Regions from separate parts of the Kribbella sp. NPDC055110 genome, predicted to be linked through region 3. Evidence: riboswitches for the same ligand, from Rfam matches in the RefSeq annotation. Region 3 holds a riboswitch; each other region holds the start of a gene.
What was found. Region 3 has a riboswitch for ZMP and ZTP ahead of ACWF0M_RS01970 (bifunctional 5,10-methylenetetrahydrofolate dehydrogenase/5,10-methenyltetrahydrofolate cyclohydrolase). Riboswitches for the same ligand answer to the same signal wherever they lie in the genome.

Region 1: another riboswitch for ZMP and ZTP. It lies ahead of ACWF0M_RS16340 (5-aminoimidazole-4-carboxamide ribonucleotide transformylase); the one in region 3 lies ahead of ACWF0M_RS01970 (bifunctional 5,10-methylenetetrahydrofolate dehydrogenase/5,10-methenyltetrahydrofolate cyclohydrolase).
Region 2: another riboswitch for ZMP and ZTP. It lies ahead of ACWF0M_RS10010 (glycine hydroxymethyltransferase); the one in region 3 lies ahead of ACWF0M_RS01970 (bifunctional 5,10-methylenetetrahydrofolate dehydrogenase/5,10-methenyltetrahydrofolate cyclohydrolase).

Annotation. Positions count from the first base shown of each region.
Region 1 is NZ_JBSGTS010000009.1:72,900-77,078, forward strand. It holds gene ACWF0M_RS16335 (AAA family ATPase) at 66-599, shown strand; gene ACWF0M_RS16340 (5-aminoimidazole-4-carboxamide ribonucleotide transformylase) at 589-1,494, opposite strand; ZMP/ZTP riboswitch at 1,513-1,596, opposite strand; gene ACWF0M_RS16345 (class I SAM-dependent methyltransferase) at 1,599-2,318, opposite strand; gene ACWF0M_RS16350 (acetolactate synthase large subunit) at 2,698-4,179, shown strand, end outside.
Region 2 is NZ_JBSGTS010000005.1:38,470-42,648, reverse strand. It holds gene ACWF0M_RS10015 (GbsR/MarR family transcriptional regulator) at 110-580, opposite strand; gene ACWF0M_RS10010 (glycine hydroxymethyltransferase) at 704-2,152, opposite strand; ZMP/ZTP riboswitch at 2,182-2,264, opposite strand; gene ACWF0M_RS10005 (acyl-CoA dehydrogenase family protein) at 2,262-3,875, opposite strand; gene ACWF0M_RS10000 (YhjD/YihY/BrkB family envelope integrity protein) at 3,894-4,179, shown strand, end outside.
Region 3 is NZ_JBSGTS010000001.1:457,094-461,272, forward strand. It holds gene prcB (proteasome subunit beta) at 1-441, shown strand, start outside; gene prcA (proteasome subunit alpha) at 490-1,341, shown strand; gene ACWF0M_RS01965 (NUDIX hydrolase) at 1,338-1,958, shown strand; ZMP/ZTP riboswitch at 1,976-2,060, shown strand; gene ACWF0M_RS01970 (bifunctional 5,10-methylenetetrahydrofolate dehydrogenase/5,10-methenyltetrahydrofolate cyclohydrolase) at 2,083-2,943, shown strand; gene aroH (chorismate mutase) at 2,974-3,342, shown strand; gene ACWF0M_RS01980 (prephenate dehydrogenase) at 3,353-4,179, shown strand, end outside.

The DNA.
Region 1 (4,179 bases), on a different contig from region 3:
CGTCCGGCGCCGGCGAAAAAGAAAAGACTGCCGTTCCGCGGCGTGCTTGGTTAACGTCGGGCGGCATGAGCAACGTCCTCCTCCTGACCGGCCCGTCGGGCTCCGGCAAGACGACCGTGGCCCGCTTGGTCGCGACCGACGCGCCGCGGCCGACGATGCACCTGACGACCGACGAGTTCTACCGCGGCATCCGCACCGGATTCATCGCGCCGTACCTGCCAGGAGCGCACCGCCAGAACCAGGTAGTCGTCGACGCGATCGTCGCGACCGTGAGCGTGTACGCGCGCGGCGGGTACGACGTGGTCGTCGACGGCATCATCGGACCGTGGTTCCTCGACCCGTTCCGCGCGGCCGCCGCCCAGTGGTCCCTGTCGTACGTCGTACTTCGGCCGGATCTCGGAACGACGTTGCAGCGCGGTCAGGACCGACCCGAGCCTGAGCTGACGGATGCCGACGCGCTCACCGGTCTGCACGGTGCGTTCGCGGACCTCGGCGCGCTGGAGCCGCATGCGATCGACACCACCATGCTCGATGCGCCGCGGACAGCGGCCGAGGTCCGCAAAGCCGTTGCCTCAGGCGACTACTTGCTCAGTGCCTGAACAGGCGTACGCCGGTTTCCGACCAGGTGATCCGGGCAGCGGCGCAGGCGGCCGCGACCTCGGGTGAGCGGATCGAACCGCCCGGATCGGCGATGTGCGAAACGCCGTACCGCTGGGCCTCCACGACGTTGTCGGTGAACGGCAGCGCGCCGTCGGAAACCATCGAGACACCGGTGAGAGGATCGGTCGAATGCCGGGCCCACCAGAGCGCGGCCTTCTCGCCGGCGAGCCTCGTACAGTCCACCCGCGACTGCTGCCCGGCGCCGACGCCGATCGTCATCCCGTCCTTCACCATCACGACCGTGTTCGATTGCGTATAACGCGCGACGATCATCCCCAGCAGCAGGTCGCGCGCGGCATCATCCGGCACGTCGTCGCGCAGTAGGTCGCGCGTCAACGGCAGCGCATCGCGCGTCTGCGTCAGTCGCACTCCGTACAGCTCACGCACCTCCTCGGCCGGCGGCTCGAACGCCTCGTCCGCCTCGAGCACCAGGTAGGTCCCGCGCTTCTTCGCCGCGAGGATCTCCACCACGCCCTCGTCGTACCCGGGCGCGATGATCCCGTCCGACACGACCCGCTTTAGCACCCCGGCCAGCTCCAGATCCACCGGATGCGAGACCGCCACGAAATCGCCGTACGACGACTTCGGATCGGCGTCCCGCGCACGGGCGTACGCGTCCGCGACCGTCTCGCCGAGCGCTGCACCAGCCGGCGACACATGCTTGTACGACGCCGCAGCCGGTACGCCGAACCGCTCCGCGGCCTCCCGCACCAACTGCCACCCGGTGAGCGCATCCAGGATGTTGATGTACGACGGCTCGCCCGCAACCACCGTGAACGGCGCAGAGCCAACACTCGCCGTTTGATGAGGATTCATTCCGTACCGCAAACGCATCAGGACCTCCGATCGAATCGGAGGCGCCCAGGCGGACGACGCCTTACACGAACAACCCCGCTCCCCGGTGGTACTCCACCCTCGCCAGTCGCGGCGCACCCAGCCTACTTCGTCGCGCGCACCACCAGCAGACGTGATCCTTCAGCCAACGGTTCGCCGTGCCAACCGCCCTCGATGACCACGTCCGAGAAGCCCGCCGCGACCAGGTCGGCCGTGATCTCTGCAGGGGAGCGGAAGTACAGGACGTTGCGGTAGACGGCGTCGTGGCCGTCTTCGAAGACGTTGTGGGCCTCGAAGACGACTCGTCCATCGGCGATCTCGATCAGCTCGAGCCACTCTTTCAGGCGGCCCGCTGCCGTGTCGCGTTCGCCGTACGTCGCCTCGCTCGTCCACTGGGCCCACGCGCGGGCCGCCGGATTGCGCGACTCGAAGGCGAACATCCCGCCGGGCCGCAGCGCGGCGGCCAGCGCGGTGACGGCTGCCGCGTGTTCCGCGACGTGCATCATCGTGTTTCCGCTGCTGACGACGAGGTCCACGTCGCCGGTCGGCTGCACCACCCGGTGGTCCCCGTCGATCCAGGTGACCGCCTCGGCGCCGGGTTGCCGGCGTGCGTACCCGAGCATCGTGGGACTCGGATCGATGCCGATCACCACCCGCCCCGGCGCGACCAGCGATCGGGTGAGCAGACCGGTTCCACAGCCGAAGTCCAGGACCTTCGCAGTGCCCGCGGCCAAAGCGCGGTAATAGTCGTGATCCTCTCCGGACGGGTTGTCCAGGTCGTAGAGCTCCACCAACTGCTCGTCGCCGTACGGGTCATCGATCACGCACCGCACCTTACTGGGCCGCGACCCAGCCGAGCTCGGTATCCCGACCTGCTGGGCTACCAACCGACTCGCTGTGCGTAAGACGGGCGTCTCGGGGAGTGAGACACGGGCGGGCTGAACTTGACCCGGCTGCCGGTTGTCGGCGAATAATGCCTATATGCGATCGATTCTCCTCGTACTTGTGCGGCGCGCCGACTGACGCGACCACTGAGTCGAGCGCGCCCCCTTCAGCCCACCCGGCGGAGGGGGTTTTTTGTTGCCAATGCGACTATCTGCGACCCAGTAGTGCAGGGACAACGGCCACGAGCGAGGATGGATCGGTCGCGAGCAGCACAGCTTTTCTAGGCAAAACAGCGTGACTGACTGAGGGAAGGCACTCATGAGTGAGCAGCTGACCGGGGCACAGGCTCTGATCCGCGCACTGGAACATGCCGGGGTCGACACCGTCTTCGGCATCCCGGGCGGCGCGATCCTCCCGGCGTACGACCCGATGCTCGACTCGACCCAGATCCGCCACATCCTGGTACGTCACGAGCAGGGCGCCGGTCACGCCGCCCAGGGGTACGCCGCGGCGTCCGGCAAGGTCGGCGTCTGCATGGCCACCTCCGGCCCCGGCGCGACGAACCTGGTGACGCCGATCGCCGACGCGTACATGGACTCGGTGCCGCTGGTGGCGATCACCGGCCAGGTCGCGGGCGCCGCGATCGGCACCGACGCCTTCCAGGAGGCGGACATCCGCGGCATCACGATGCCGATCACCAAGCACAACTTCCTGGTGACCGACCCGAACGACATCGCCACCACGATCGCCGAGGCGTTCCACATCGCCTCCACCGGCCGCCCCGGCCCGGTGCTGGTCGACGTGACCAAGGACGCGATGCAGACCCCGGGCGTCGACTTCCAGTGGCCGACCGAGCTGTCGCTGCCCGGCTACCGGCCGGTGACCCGCCCGCACCCCAAGCAGGTGCGCGAGGCGGCCCGCCTGATCGTCGCCGCCGAGAAGCCCGTCCTGTACGTCGGCGGCGGTGTGATCCGGGCCCGGGCCAGCGCCGAACTGAAGGAGCTCGCCGAGCTGCTCGGCATCCCGGTGGTCACGACGCTGATGGCCCGCGGCGCGCTGCCGGACACCCACGAGCTGCACTTCGGGATGCCCGGGATGCACGGCTCGGTGTCGGCGGTCGGGGCCCTGCAGCGCTCCGATCTGCTGATCACCCTGGGCGCCCGGTTCGACGACCGGGTGACTGGCAAGCTCGACTCGTTCGCCCCTGAGGCGAAGGTCATCCACGCCGACATCGACCCGGCCGAGATCGGCAAGAACCGCGCCGCCGACGTGCCGATCGTGGGTGACTGCAAGGAGGTCATCGTCGATCTGATCGCGGCCCTCAAGACCGAGATCGAGAGCGTCGGCCGCACCCCGTCGTACGACGCCTGGCGTGGTCAGCTCGAATCGGTCCGCGCCAAGTACCCGGTGGCGTACGACGAACCCGAGGACGGCACGCTGTCGCCGCAGTACGTGATCGAGCGGATCGGCCAGATCGCCGGCCCGGACGCCATCTACACGGCCGGCGTCGGCCAGCACCAGATGTGGTCCGCGCACTACCTGCCGTTCGAGAAGCCCGGTCACTGGCTGAACTCCGGCGGTCTGGGCACCATGGGGTACGCCGTGCCGGCCGCGATGGGCGCCAAGGTCGCGCGGCCGGACAAGACCGTGTGGGCGATCGACGGCGACGGCTGCTTCCAGATGACCAACCAGGAGCTCGTCACCTGCGCGCTCGAGGGCATCCCGATCAAGGTTGCCGTGATCAACAACCAGTCGCTGGGCATGGTCCGCCAGTGGCAGACGCTGTTCTACGACAAGCGC
Region 2 (4,179 bases), on a different contig from region 3:
CCCAAGCGGTAGAGCGGGACGCGCCGGCGCATGATGCGCGTCTCCCACTGAGTTCGGTAGTCGCTGTCCAACCACGCCGTACCGACGAGCTGCTTGGCTTCGCGGCGGTTCATCCCGGGTGGTCCGCGCGCCAGTTCTTGATCATTTGTTCCATGTCGGTGTGGATGAAGGCGAAGAAGTCCGCGGCCTCGGTCAGCCGGCGCGCTACTGGGGAGTCGGCGTCGAAGAGAGCGGCGCCGGAGCGGCTGGTCGACTCCCATTCGCTGAGGGCCAGGTTGCGGCGTTCGAGGATCGCGGCGAAGACGTCCTCGCGGATCCGGTAGTGGTCCTTGCGTGAGCCGGGCAGCCGCTCGCGGGAGATGAACGAGACCTGGAGCAGTTGGCGTACGGCGCCGGAGACCGCCGGCTGACTGATCTGCAGCGACTCGGCGAGCTCGGCCGCCGTCATCGTCCCGGTCGGGCTGACCAGCATCGCGCCCATCACCCGAGCGGACATCGTCGGTACGCCGCTGTTCGCCAGCACCCCGGCGAATCGCTCGACGAACTGGCTGATGGCCTCCCGGCTAGGTTCCGCACCCATGGTTGAAGCTTACAATAATTGGATCTATCACAGACTTCTGATAGAAGGCCGGTTCTTCGGAGCTGCCGGCCAGACAGCACAGCGCCCGCTCCTGGAAATCGAGGAGCGGGCGCTGAAGGTCTGTCAGTTGAGCACGAGGCCCGGGTACAGCGGGAACTTGTCTAGCATCTCGGCCGATGCGGCCTTGGTCTTGTCGGCGACACCGTCGGCCAGCAGGTACTTCGCCTTCGACGGAGCACCGGCCGCGGTGTTGGTCGGCGTGGTCGCTGACAGCACGTCGACGATCAGCTCCGCGACCCGGTCGAACTCGTCGCCGCCGAAGCCGCGCGTGGTGAGCGCCGGCGTACCGATCCGGACACCGGAGGTGTACCAGGCGCCGTTCGGGTCCCGCGGTACGGCGTTCCGGTTGGTGACGATGCCCGCGTCGAGCAGCGCCGACTCGGCCTGCCGGCCGGTGATGCCGTACGACGAGACGTCCAGCAGCACCAGGTGGTTCTCGGTGCCGTCCGTCACGAGTTTCACGCCACGCTTCATCAGCCCTTCGGCCAGCGTGACCGCGTTGTCGGCGACGGCCTGCGCGTAGACCTGGAACGAGGGCTGCCGCGCCTCGGCCAGCGCGACCGCCTTCGCGGCCATCGTCTGGCTGAGCGGACCGCCCAGGACCATCGGGCAACCGCGGTCGACGGATTCGGCGTACTCCGGCTGGCAGAGCACCATGCCGCCGCGCGGGCCGCGCAGCGACTTGTGGGTGGTGGTCGTGGTGACGTGCGCGTGCGGCACCGGGTCGAAGTCGCCGGTGAAGACCTTGCCCGCGACCAGGCCGGCGAAGTGCGCCATGTCGACCATCAGGGTGGCGCCGACCTCGTCGGCGATCTCGCGCATCTTGGCGAAGTTCACCTTGCGCGGGTACGCCGAGTAGCCGGCGATCAGGATCAGCGGCTTGAACTCGCGAGCCTTCCGCGCGACCTCGTCGTAGTCGAGCAGCCCGGTCGTCGGGTCGGTGCCGTAGGAGTGCTGGTTGAACATCTTGCCGGAGATGTTCGGCCGGAAACCGTGCGTCAGGTGACCGCCGGCGTCCAGCGACATGCCGAGCATCTTCTGGTCGCCGAGCGCCTTGCGGAGCTTGTCCCAGTCCTCGTCGGTCAGGTCGTTGACGTGCTTCGCGCCCGCCTCGGCCAGCGCCGGGGACTCGATCCGCTGCGCCAGGATCGCCCAGAACGCGACCAGGTTCGCGTCGATGCCCGAGTGCGGCTGGACGTAGGCATGCGGGGCGCTGAACAGTTCACGGGCGTGGTCGGCGGCGGTCTGCTCGACGGTGTCGACGTTCTGGCAGCCGGCGTAGAAACGGTGCCCGATGGTGCCCTCGGCGTACTTGTCCGACAGCCAGTTTCCCATCGTGAGCAGGGTGGCGGGGGAGGCGTAGTTCTCGCTCGCGATCAGCTTCAGCGAGGACCGCTGGTCGGCGAGTTCGGCCCTGATCGCGCCGGCGATGGTGGGTTCCACCGCGGCGATCACCTGCAGCGCGTTGTTGTACGCGGCCGACGCGGCGGCGGCGTCGAAGGTCTGAGTCATCGTTGTCTCTCCTGCGGTTTGCAGTGGGTCGAAGGCACCCAGGCGCACGGTGCCGACGGGTTTCGCTCCCCGGTGGTTCTCCACCTTCAGCGCGCCAGTCGCGACGGCGTCAGCCTATCGTGCGTTCGACGATCCGATCGAACGGCGTCGTCCGCGGAAGTGTGCCGAACACGCCGCCCCAGTCGTTCGCCAGCCGGGACGCCACGAACGCGTCGGCGACCTCGGGTGTCGAGTGCCGGATCAGCAGCGATGCTTGCAGGCACAAGGCCATCTGCGCGGCCAGCCTTCGCGCGCCGGCTTCCGCGTTCTCGATGTCAGCAAGCGCTTGCAGTACGTCGTTGACCGCCGCGTCGAGCCGCGCATCGGCACCCTGGACCGTGCCGATCTCGAGGAGCCATGCCTCGAGCGACTCCGGGCGGCGGAGCGCACGCAGTACGTCGAGCGCGTTGACGTTGCCCGATCCTTCCCAGATCGAGTTCAGCGGCGACTCCCGGTAGAGCAGCGGCAGCCCGGACTCCTCGACGTACCCGTTGCCGCCGAGGCACTCCAGCGCCTCCGCCACCATGAACGGCGTCCGCTTGCACACCCAGAACTTCGCGAGCGGCAGCCCGATCCGCCGGAAGGCTGCTTCCTTCGGGTCCGAGGAATCCACCGCGGCCGCCAGCCGCATCGCGAGCGCCGTCGCCGCCTCGCTCTCGAGTGCGAGGTCCGACAGCACGTTCTGCATCGCGGGCTTGTCGGCGAGCAGGCCGCCGAACGCCGAGCGGTGCTGCGCGTGCCAGGTCGCCTCGACGAGGGCGCGCCGCTGGAGGGCCGCCGAGCCGAGTACGCAGTCCAGCCGGGTCGCCGCGACCATCTCGATGATCGTCCGTACGCCGGCGCCCTCGTCCCCGAGGCGGTACCCGATCGTGCCGTGGAACTCGACCTCGCTGGACGCGTTGGAGCGGTTGCCGAGCTTGTCCTTCAACCGTTGCAGCGCGAACGGGTTCCGGTTGCCGTCGGCAAGAACCCGCGGTACGACGAAGCAGCTCAGCCCGTCCGGCGCCTGCGCGAGGACCAGGAACACGTCCACCTGCGGCGCCGAGCAGAACCACTTGTGCCCGTTCAGCTGGTACACGTCACCCACGGGCGTCGCCGTCGTGAGGTTCGCCCGTACGTCGGAACCGCCCTGCTTCTCGGTCATCCCCATCCCGGCGAGGACCCCGAACTTCTCGGCGACCGGCAGCCGGCGTACGTCGTACTGCGTGGACGCGAGCTGTGGGACCCACTCCTTCGCGAGCTGCTCGTTCGCCCTGAGCGCGGGCACCGACGCGTACGTCATCGAGATCGGGCAGCCGTGCCCCGGCTCGACCTGGGACCACAGGAAGAACCCGGCCGCACGGGTCAGGTGCGGCGAGGGGCGCTCGCTCGTCCACGGCGCCGCCTGCAGCCCGAACCCGACGGCCTGCTCCATCAGCCAGTGCCACGACGGATGGAACTCGACCTCGTCGATCCGGTTCCCGTAGCGGTCGTGAGTGCGCAGTACGGGCGGGTTCTGGTTCGCCGGGAGCGTGTGCGCGCGGGCCTCCTCGGAGCCCGCCAGCTCCCCGATCCGGTGCAGACCGGGATCGGCTGTGAGGTCGGCGTACGGACGCAGAGCGTCACCGAGCGCCGGGTCCTGGGTGAAGAAGTTCACGCCCCGCAGTGGGGGAGCCTGATTCGTTACCGCGAATGGGTCCGCCATGTCAGTACGGTAAGCGGTATGGCACGTTCTGGGGCAGGACCCACTGGTGGGAGCTCCCTCTCATTGGCATGGGTCCGCAAAGTCCCCGCGACCACCTGGAAGCTGCTCACCCAGACGATCGGGGTCTGTCTGCGCTACCGGGTCACCGGACTCGCGGCCGAGGGGGCGTTCTTCGCGATCCTCTCGCTGCCGCCGCTGATCTTCGGGCTGGCCGGCTCGCTCGGTTACATCGCGAGCAAATGGTTCGAGGTCGAGACTATCAACGACATCAAGCAGCAGATCGTCGACCTGGCCGCCCGGGCGC
Region 3 (4,179 bases):
AGCGCGCTGATCCGCGGCAACCTGCCGATGGCTATGCAGGGCCTCACCGTGGTGCCGCTGTTCGCGGGCTACGACGAGGACATCAAGGGCGGCCGGATCTTCTCCTACGACCCGACCGGCGGGCGGTACGAGGAGACGCACTTCTACAGCGTCGGCTCGGGCTCGCTGTTCGCCCGCGGCGCGCTGAAGAAGCTGTACCGCGAGGACCTGTCCGAGACCGACTGCGCGACGGTGGCAATCCAGTCGCTGATCGACGCGGCCGACGACGACTCGGCGACCGGCGGCCCGGACATGCTGCGCCGGATCTTCCCGGTGATCGGCGTGGTCACCGCGGACGGTTACCGGCGGCTGCCGGAGGACGAGGTGGCGGCGCTCGTCGACGCGGCCTGGGCCCAGCGGCACGAGCGTCCCGACGGCCCGGCCGCAGGCAACCTGAGCTGACCATCCCGATGACCCTGCCGATCGACTGATTAGAGGACGACACCTTCGATGAGCGTTCCGTTCTACGTCTCGCCCGAGCAGCTGATGCGGGACCGGGCCGACTTCGCCCGCAAGGGCATCGCCAAGGGCCGCAGCGCGATCGCGCTGCAGTACGCCGACGGCATCCTGTTCGTGGCGGAGAACCGCTCGCCCGCCCTGCACAAGGTGGCCGAGATCTACGACCGGATGGCGTTCGCCGCCGTCGGTCGCTACAACGAGTTCGAGAACCTGCGGATCGCCGGCGTCCGGCTCGCCGACATGCGCGGGTACTCCTACGACCGGCGCGACGTGACCGGCCGGGCGCTGGCCAACGCGTATGCGCAGACCCTCGGCGCGATCTTCTCCTCCGGCGGCGAGAAGCCGCTCGAGGTCGAGATCCTGGTCGCCGAGGTCGGCGTCGGCGTGGCCGACGACCAGATCTACCGGCTCACCTACGACGGCTCGATCGCGGACGTCCGCGGGTACGCCGTGATGGGCGGCCCGGCCGACACGGTCGCGGAGTACATCGGCGAGCACTACTCCGAGGGCATCTCGCTGGCCGGTGCGCTCCGGCTCGCGGTGGACGCGCTCGGCCACGACGGCACCGAGGTCCGGGAGCTGACCCCGGACCAGCTCGAGGTCGCCGTCCTGGACCGGACCCGGACCCAGGTGCGCAAGTTCAAGCGGATCTCCGAGGAGACGCTGGCCGGCATCCTGGGCGAGTCCAGCCCGGCGGTGGACGAGAAGTCCGACGCCGAGTCGGACACGGAGTCCGCGTCCGACTCCAGTGAGTCGGCGGCCGGTGACACCCCGGTCGCTCCGCCGGCGGACGACGCACCGGTGGCGCCGCCGGAAGATCCCGACGACGACCGTCCGCTGTGACGGACCAGATCGAGAACTCAGCCGCCACCGACGAGGTGGCGGCTGAGCAATCTCCGGCGGCTTCGCGACCAGCAGACCCGGCTCCCTGGGAACTGCTGGGGGAGGAGCCGGGGTTCGAGCGATTCCTCACCGTGCGTCTGCGGCGGTACCGGATGCCCGACGGTCGCGAGATCGAGTGGGACGTCATCGGTCCCGAGGCCGGCCTCTCGGCCGGGGTCACGGTGCTTCCGTTGACGCCCGACGGCCGGATCGTCACGATCCGGATGTTCCGGGCCGGCCCGGACCGCGTGGTCACGAACCTCCCGGGCGGTCTGGTCGAAGCCGACGAGGAGGTGGCCGTCGCGGGTGCGCGGGAGCTCGAGGAGGAGACCGGCTACACCTGCGAGACGATCGACGTGGTCGGCTGGCAGTTTTCCGGTGGATCTTCGACGTTCCGCAAGTACGTCGCGATCGCGCGCGGGTGCCGCCCGGACGGGAAGCAGCAGCTGGACGAGGCCGAGGACTGTGTTCCGGTCGAGCTGTCCGTGGACGCGTTCCGTGCCGAGCTGCGCACGCCCGGTGCGATGACCGGCAGTGACGCGGCGTACCTCGCGCTCGACCACGCCGGCCTGCTCTGAGCCGGGTCGGTATCCTGACAGCGGACCGCGACTGGCGCTGAGGTGGACGACCACCGGGGAACGGTCTGCCATCCGGCTTCGCCGCGCGCCTGGGCACCCACCTGACGCCCAGAGGAGTGCGCAGATGACTGCTGAATTGATGATCGGGACCGACCTCGCCGCCGACATGGTCGCGAAGGCCGCCGAACGAGCACGGGTCCTGCAGGAGCAGTACGGCGTACAGCCGTGTCTGGCGACCGTGCTGGTCGGTGACGACCCGGCGTCGGCGACGTACGTGCGGATGAAGCAGAACCGCTCGAAGAAGGCCGGGATCGCGTCGCTCAGCGTCGTACTGCCGGCCGAGACGACCACCGCGGAGCTGGTCGCGGAGATCACCAAGCTCTCCGACGACCCGGCCGTGCACGGGATCCTGTTGCAGCATCCGGTGCCGCCGCAGATCGACGAGCGGGCCGCGTTCGAGGCGATCGACCCGGCGAAGGACGTCGACGGCGTGACGATGCGGTCGTTCGCGGCGATGGCCTTCGGGGATCCCGGTTTCCGGTCGGCGACGCCTGGCGGGATCATGCGGCTGCTGGCGGCGTACGACGTACCGCTCGAAGGGGCGCACGCGGTGGTGATCGGCCGCAGCCCGATCCTCGGTAAGCCGGCCGGCATGTTGCTGCTGGCATCGAACGCGACCGTCACGTACGCGCACTCGCGGACCCGGGACCTGCCGGACCTGGTCCGGACCGCCGACGTCGTTATCGCGGCGGTCGGCAAGGCGAACTTCGTCCGGGGTGACTGGCTGAAGCCGGGCGCGGTCGTGGTCGACGCCGGCTACAACGAGGGCAACGTCGGCGACGTGCACTTCGCCGAGGCGGCCGAGGTGGCCCGGCTGATCACGCCGGTTCCGGGCGGGGTCGGGCCGATGACGATCGCGCTGCTGCTGGAGCAGACGGTCGATGCCGCTGAGACGGCTGTCCACTCTTTGACTACGCTGGCCTAGGGTTGGGGGACAGGATCTAAGGAGGCGGACGTGGCGGTACGGGCGATCCGGGGGGCCACCCAGCTGGACGTGGACGAGCGCGAGCACCTGCTCGAGCGGTCCGCGGAGCTGGTGAAGGCGGTCCTGGAGGCGAACGATCTGGAGAACGAGGATCTGATCAGCATCCTGTTCACCGTCACGTCCGACCTGCGTTCGGAGTTTCCCGCCGTCGCGGGCCGGCAGATCGGGCTCACCGACGTACCGCTGATGTGCATGCAGGAGATACCGGTGCCGCACGCGCTGCCGCGGGTGGTGCGGCTGATGGTGCACACCGAGACGCCGCGGTCCCGGGACAAGATCCAGCACGTGTACCTGCACGGAGCGGTCGCGCTCCGCCCGGACCTGACCGGCGCCCAATGAAGGCGGCACTGTGAGCGAGCTGCGCGGCCCGGTTCGGATCGTCGGCACCGGGCTGATCGGTACGTCGATCGGCCTCGCGCTGGTGCGCCTCGGCGTGGTCGTGGAGCTCGTCGACGGGAACCCGGACAACGCGCTGATGGCCGAGCGGATCGGTGCCGGCGCACGGCAGGTCGACATCGAGCCGCAGCTGGTCGTGGTCGCCGTACCGCCGGACCATGTCGGCGCCGTCGTGGCCGAACAACTCGAACAAACCAATGCCATCGTCACTGATGCGGCCAGTGTGAAGTCCAAGCCGCTCGCCGACGCACGCAGCCTGACCGCGGATGTCAGCCGGTACGTCGGCAGTCACCCGATGGCCGGCTCCGAGCGCAACGGCCCACTGGCTGCGCGCGCGGATCTGTTCGACGGCGCCACCTGGGCGATCACCCCGCACGCGACGAGCGCTCCGGAGGCGGTCGATCTCGTACGGCGGCTCGCCGAGGCCTGTGGCGCGCGGACGGTCGAGTTGTCGGTGGAGGATCACGACCTCGGTGTCGCCCGGGTGTCGCACCTGCCGCATCTGATGTCGGCGCTCGCCGCTGGCACGCTGGCGGACGCGCCGTCCTCCCATCTCGAACTGTCCGGTCAGGGTGTCCGCGACGTCACCCGGATCGCGGCCGGCGACCCGCGGTTGTGGACCCAGATCGTGTCCGCGAACTCGACCGCGCTGACCGGCCTGCTGGAGCAGATCCGCGGCGAGCTCGACCGGCTACTCGTTGCCCTCGGCAAGGAAGAGGCCGGCGACGAGTTGACCGCGATCCTCGGCCAGGGCGTGTCCGGCGCGGTCCGGGTCCCGGG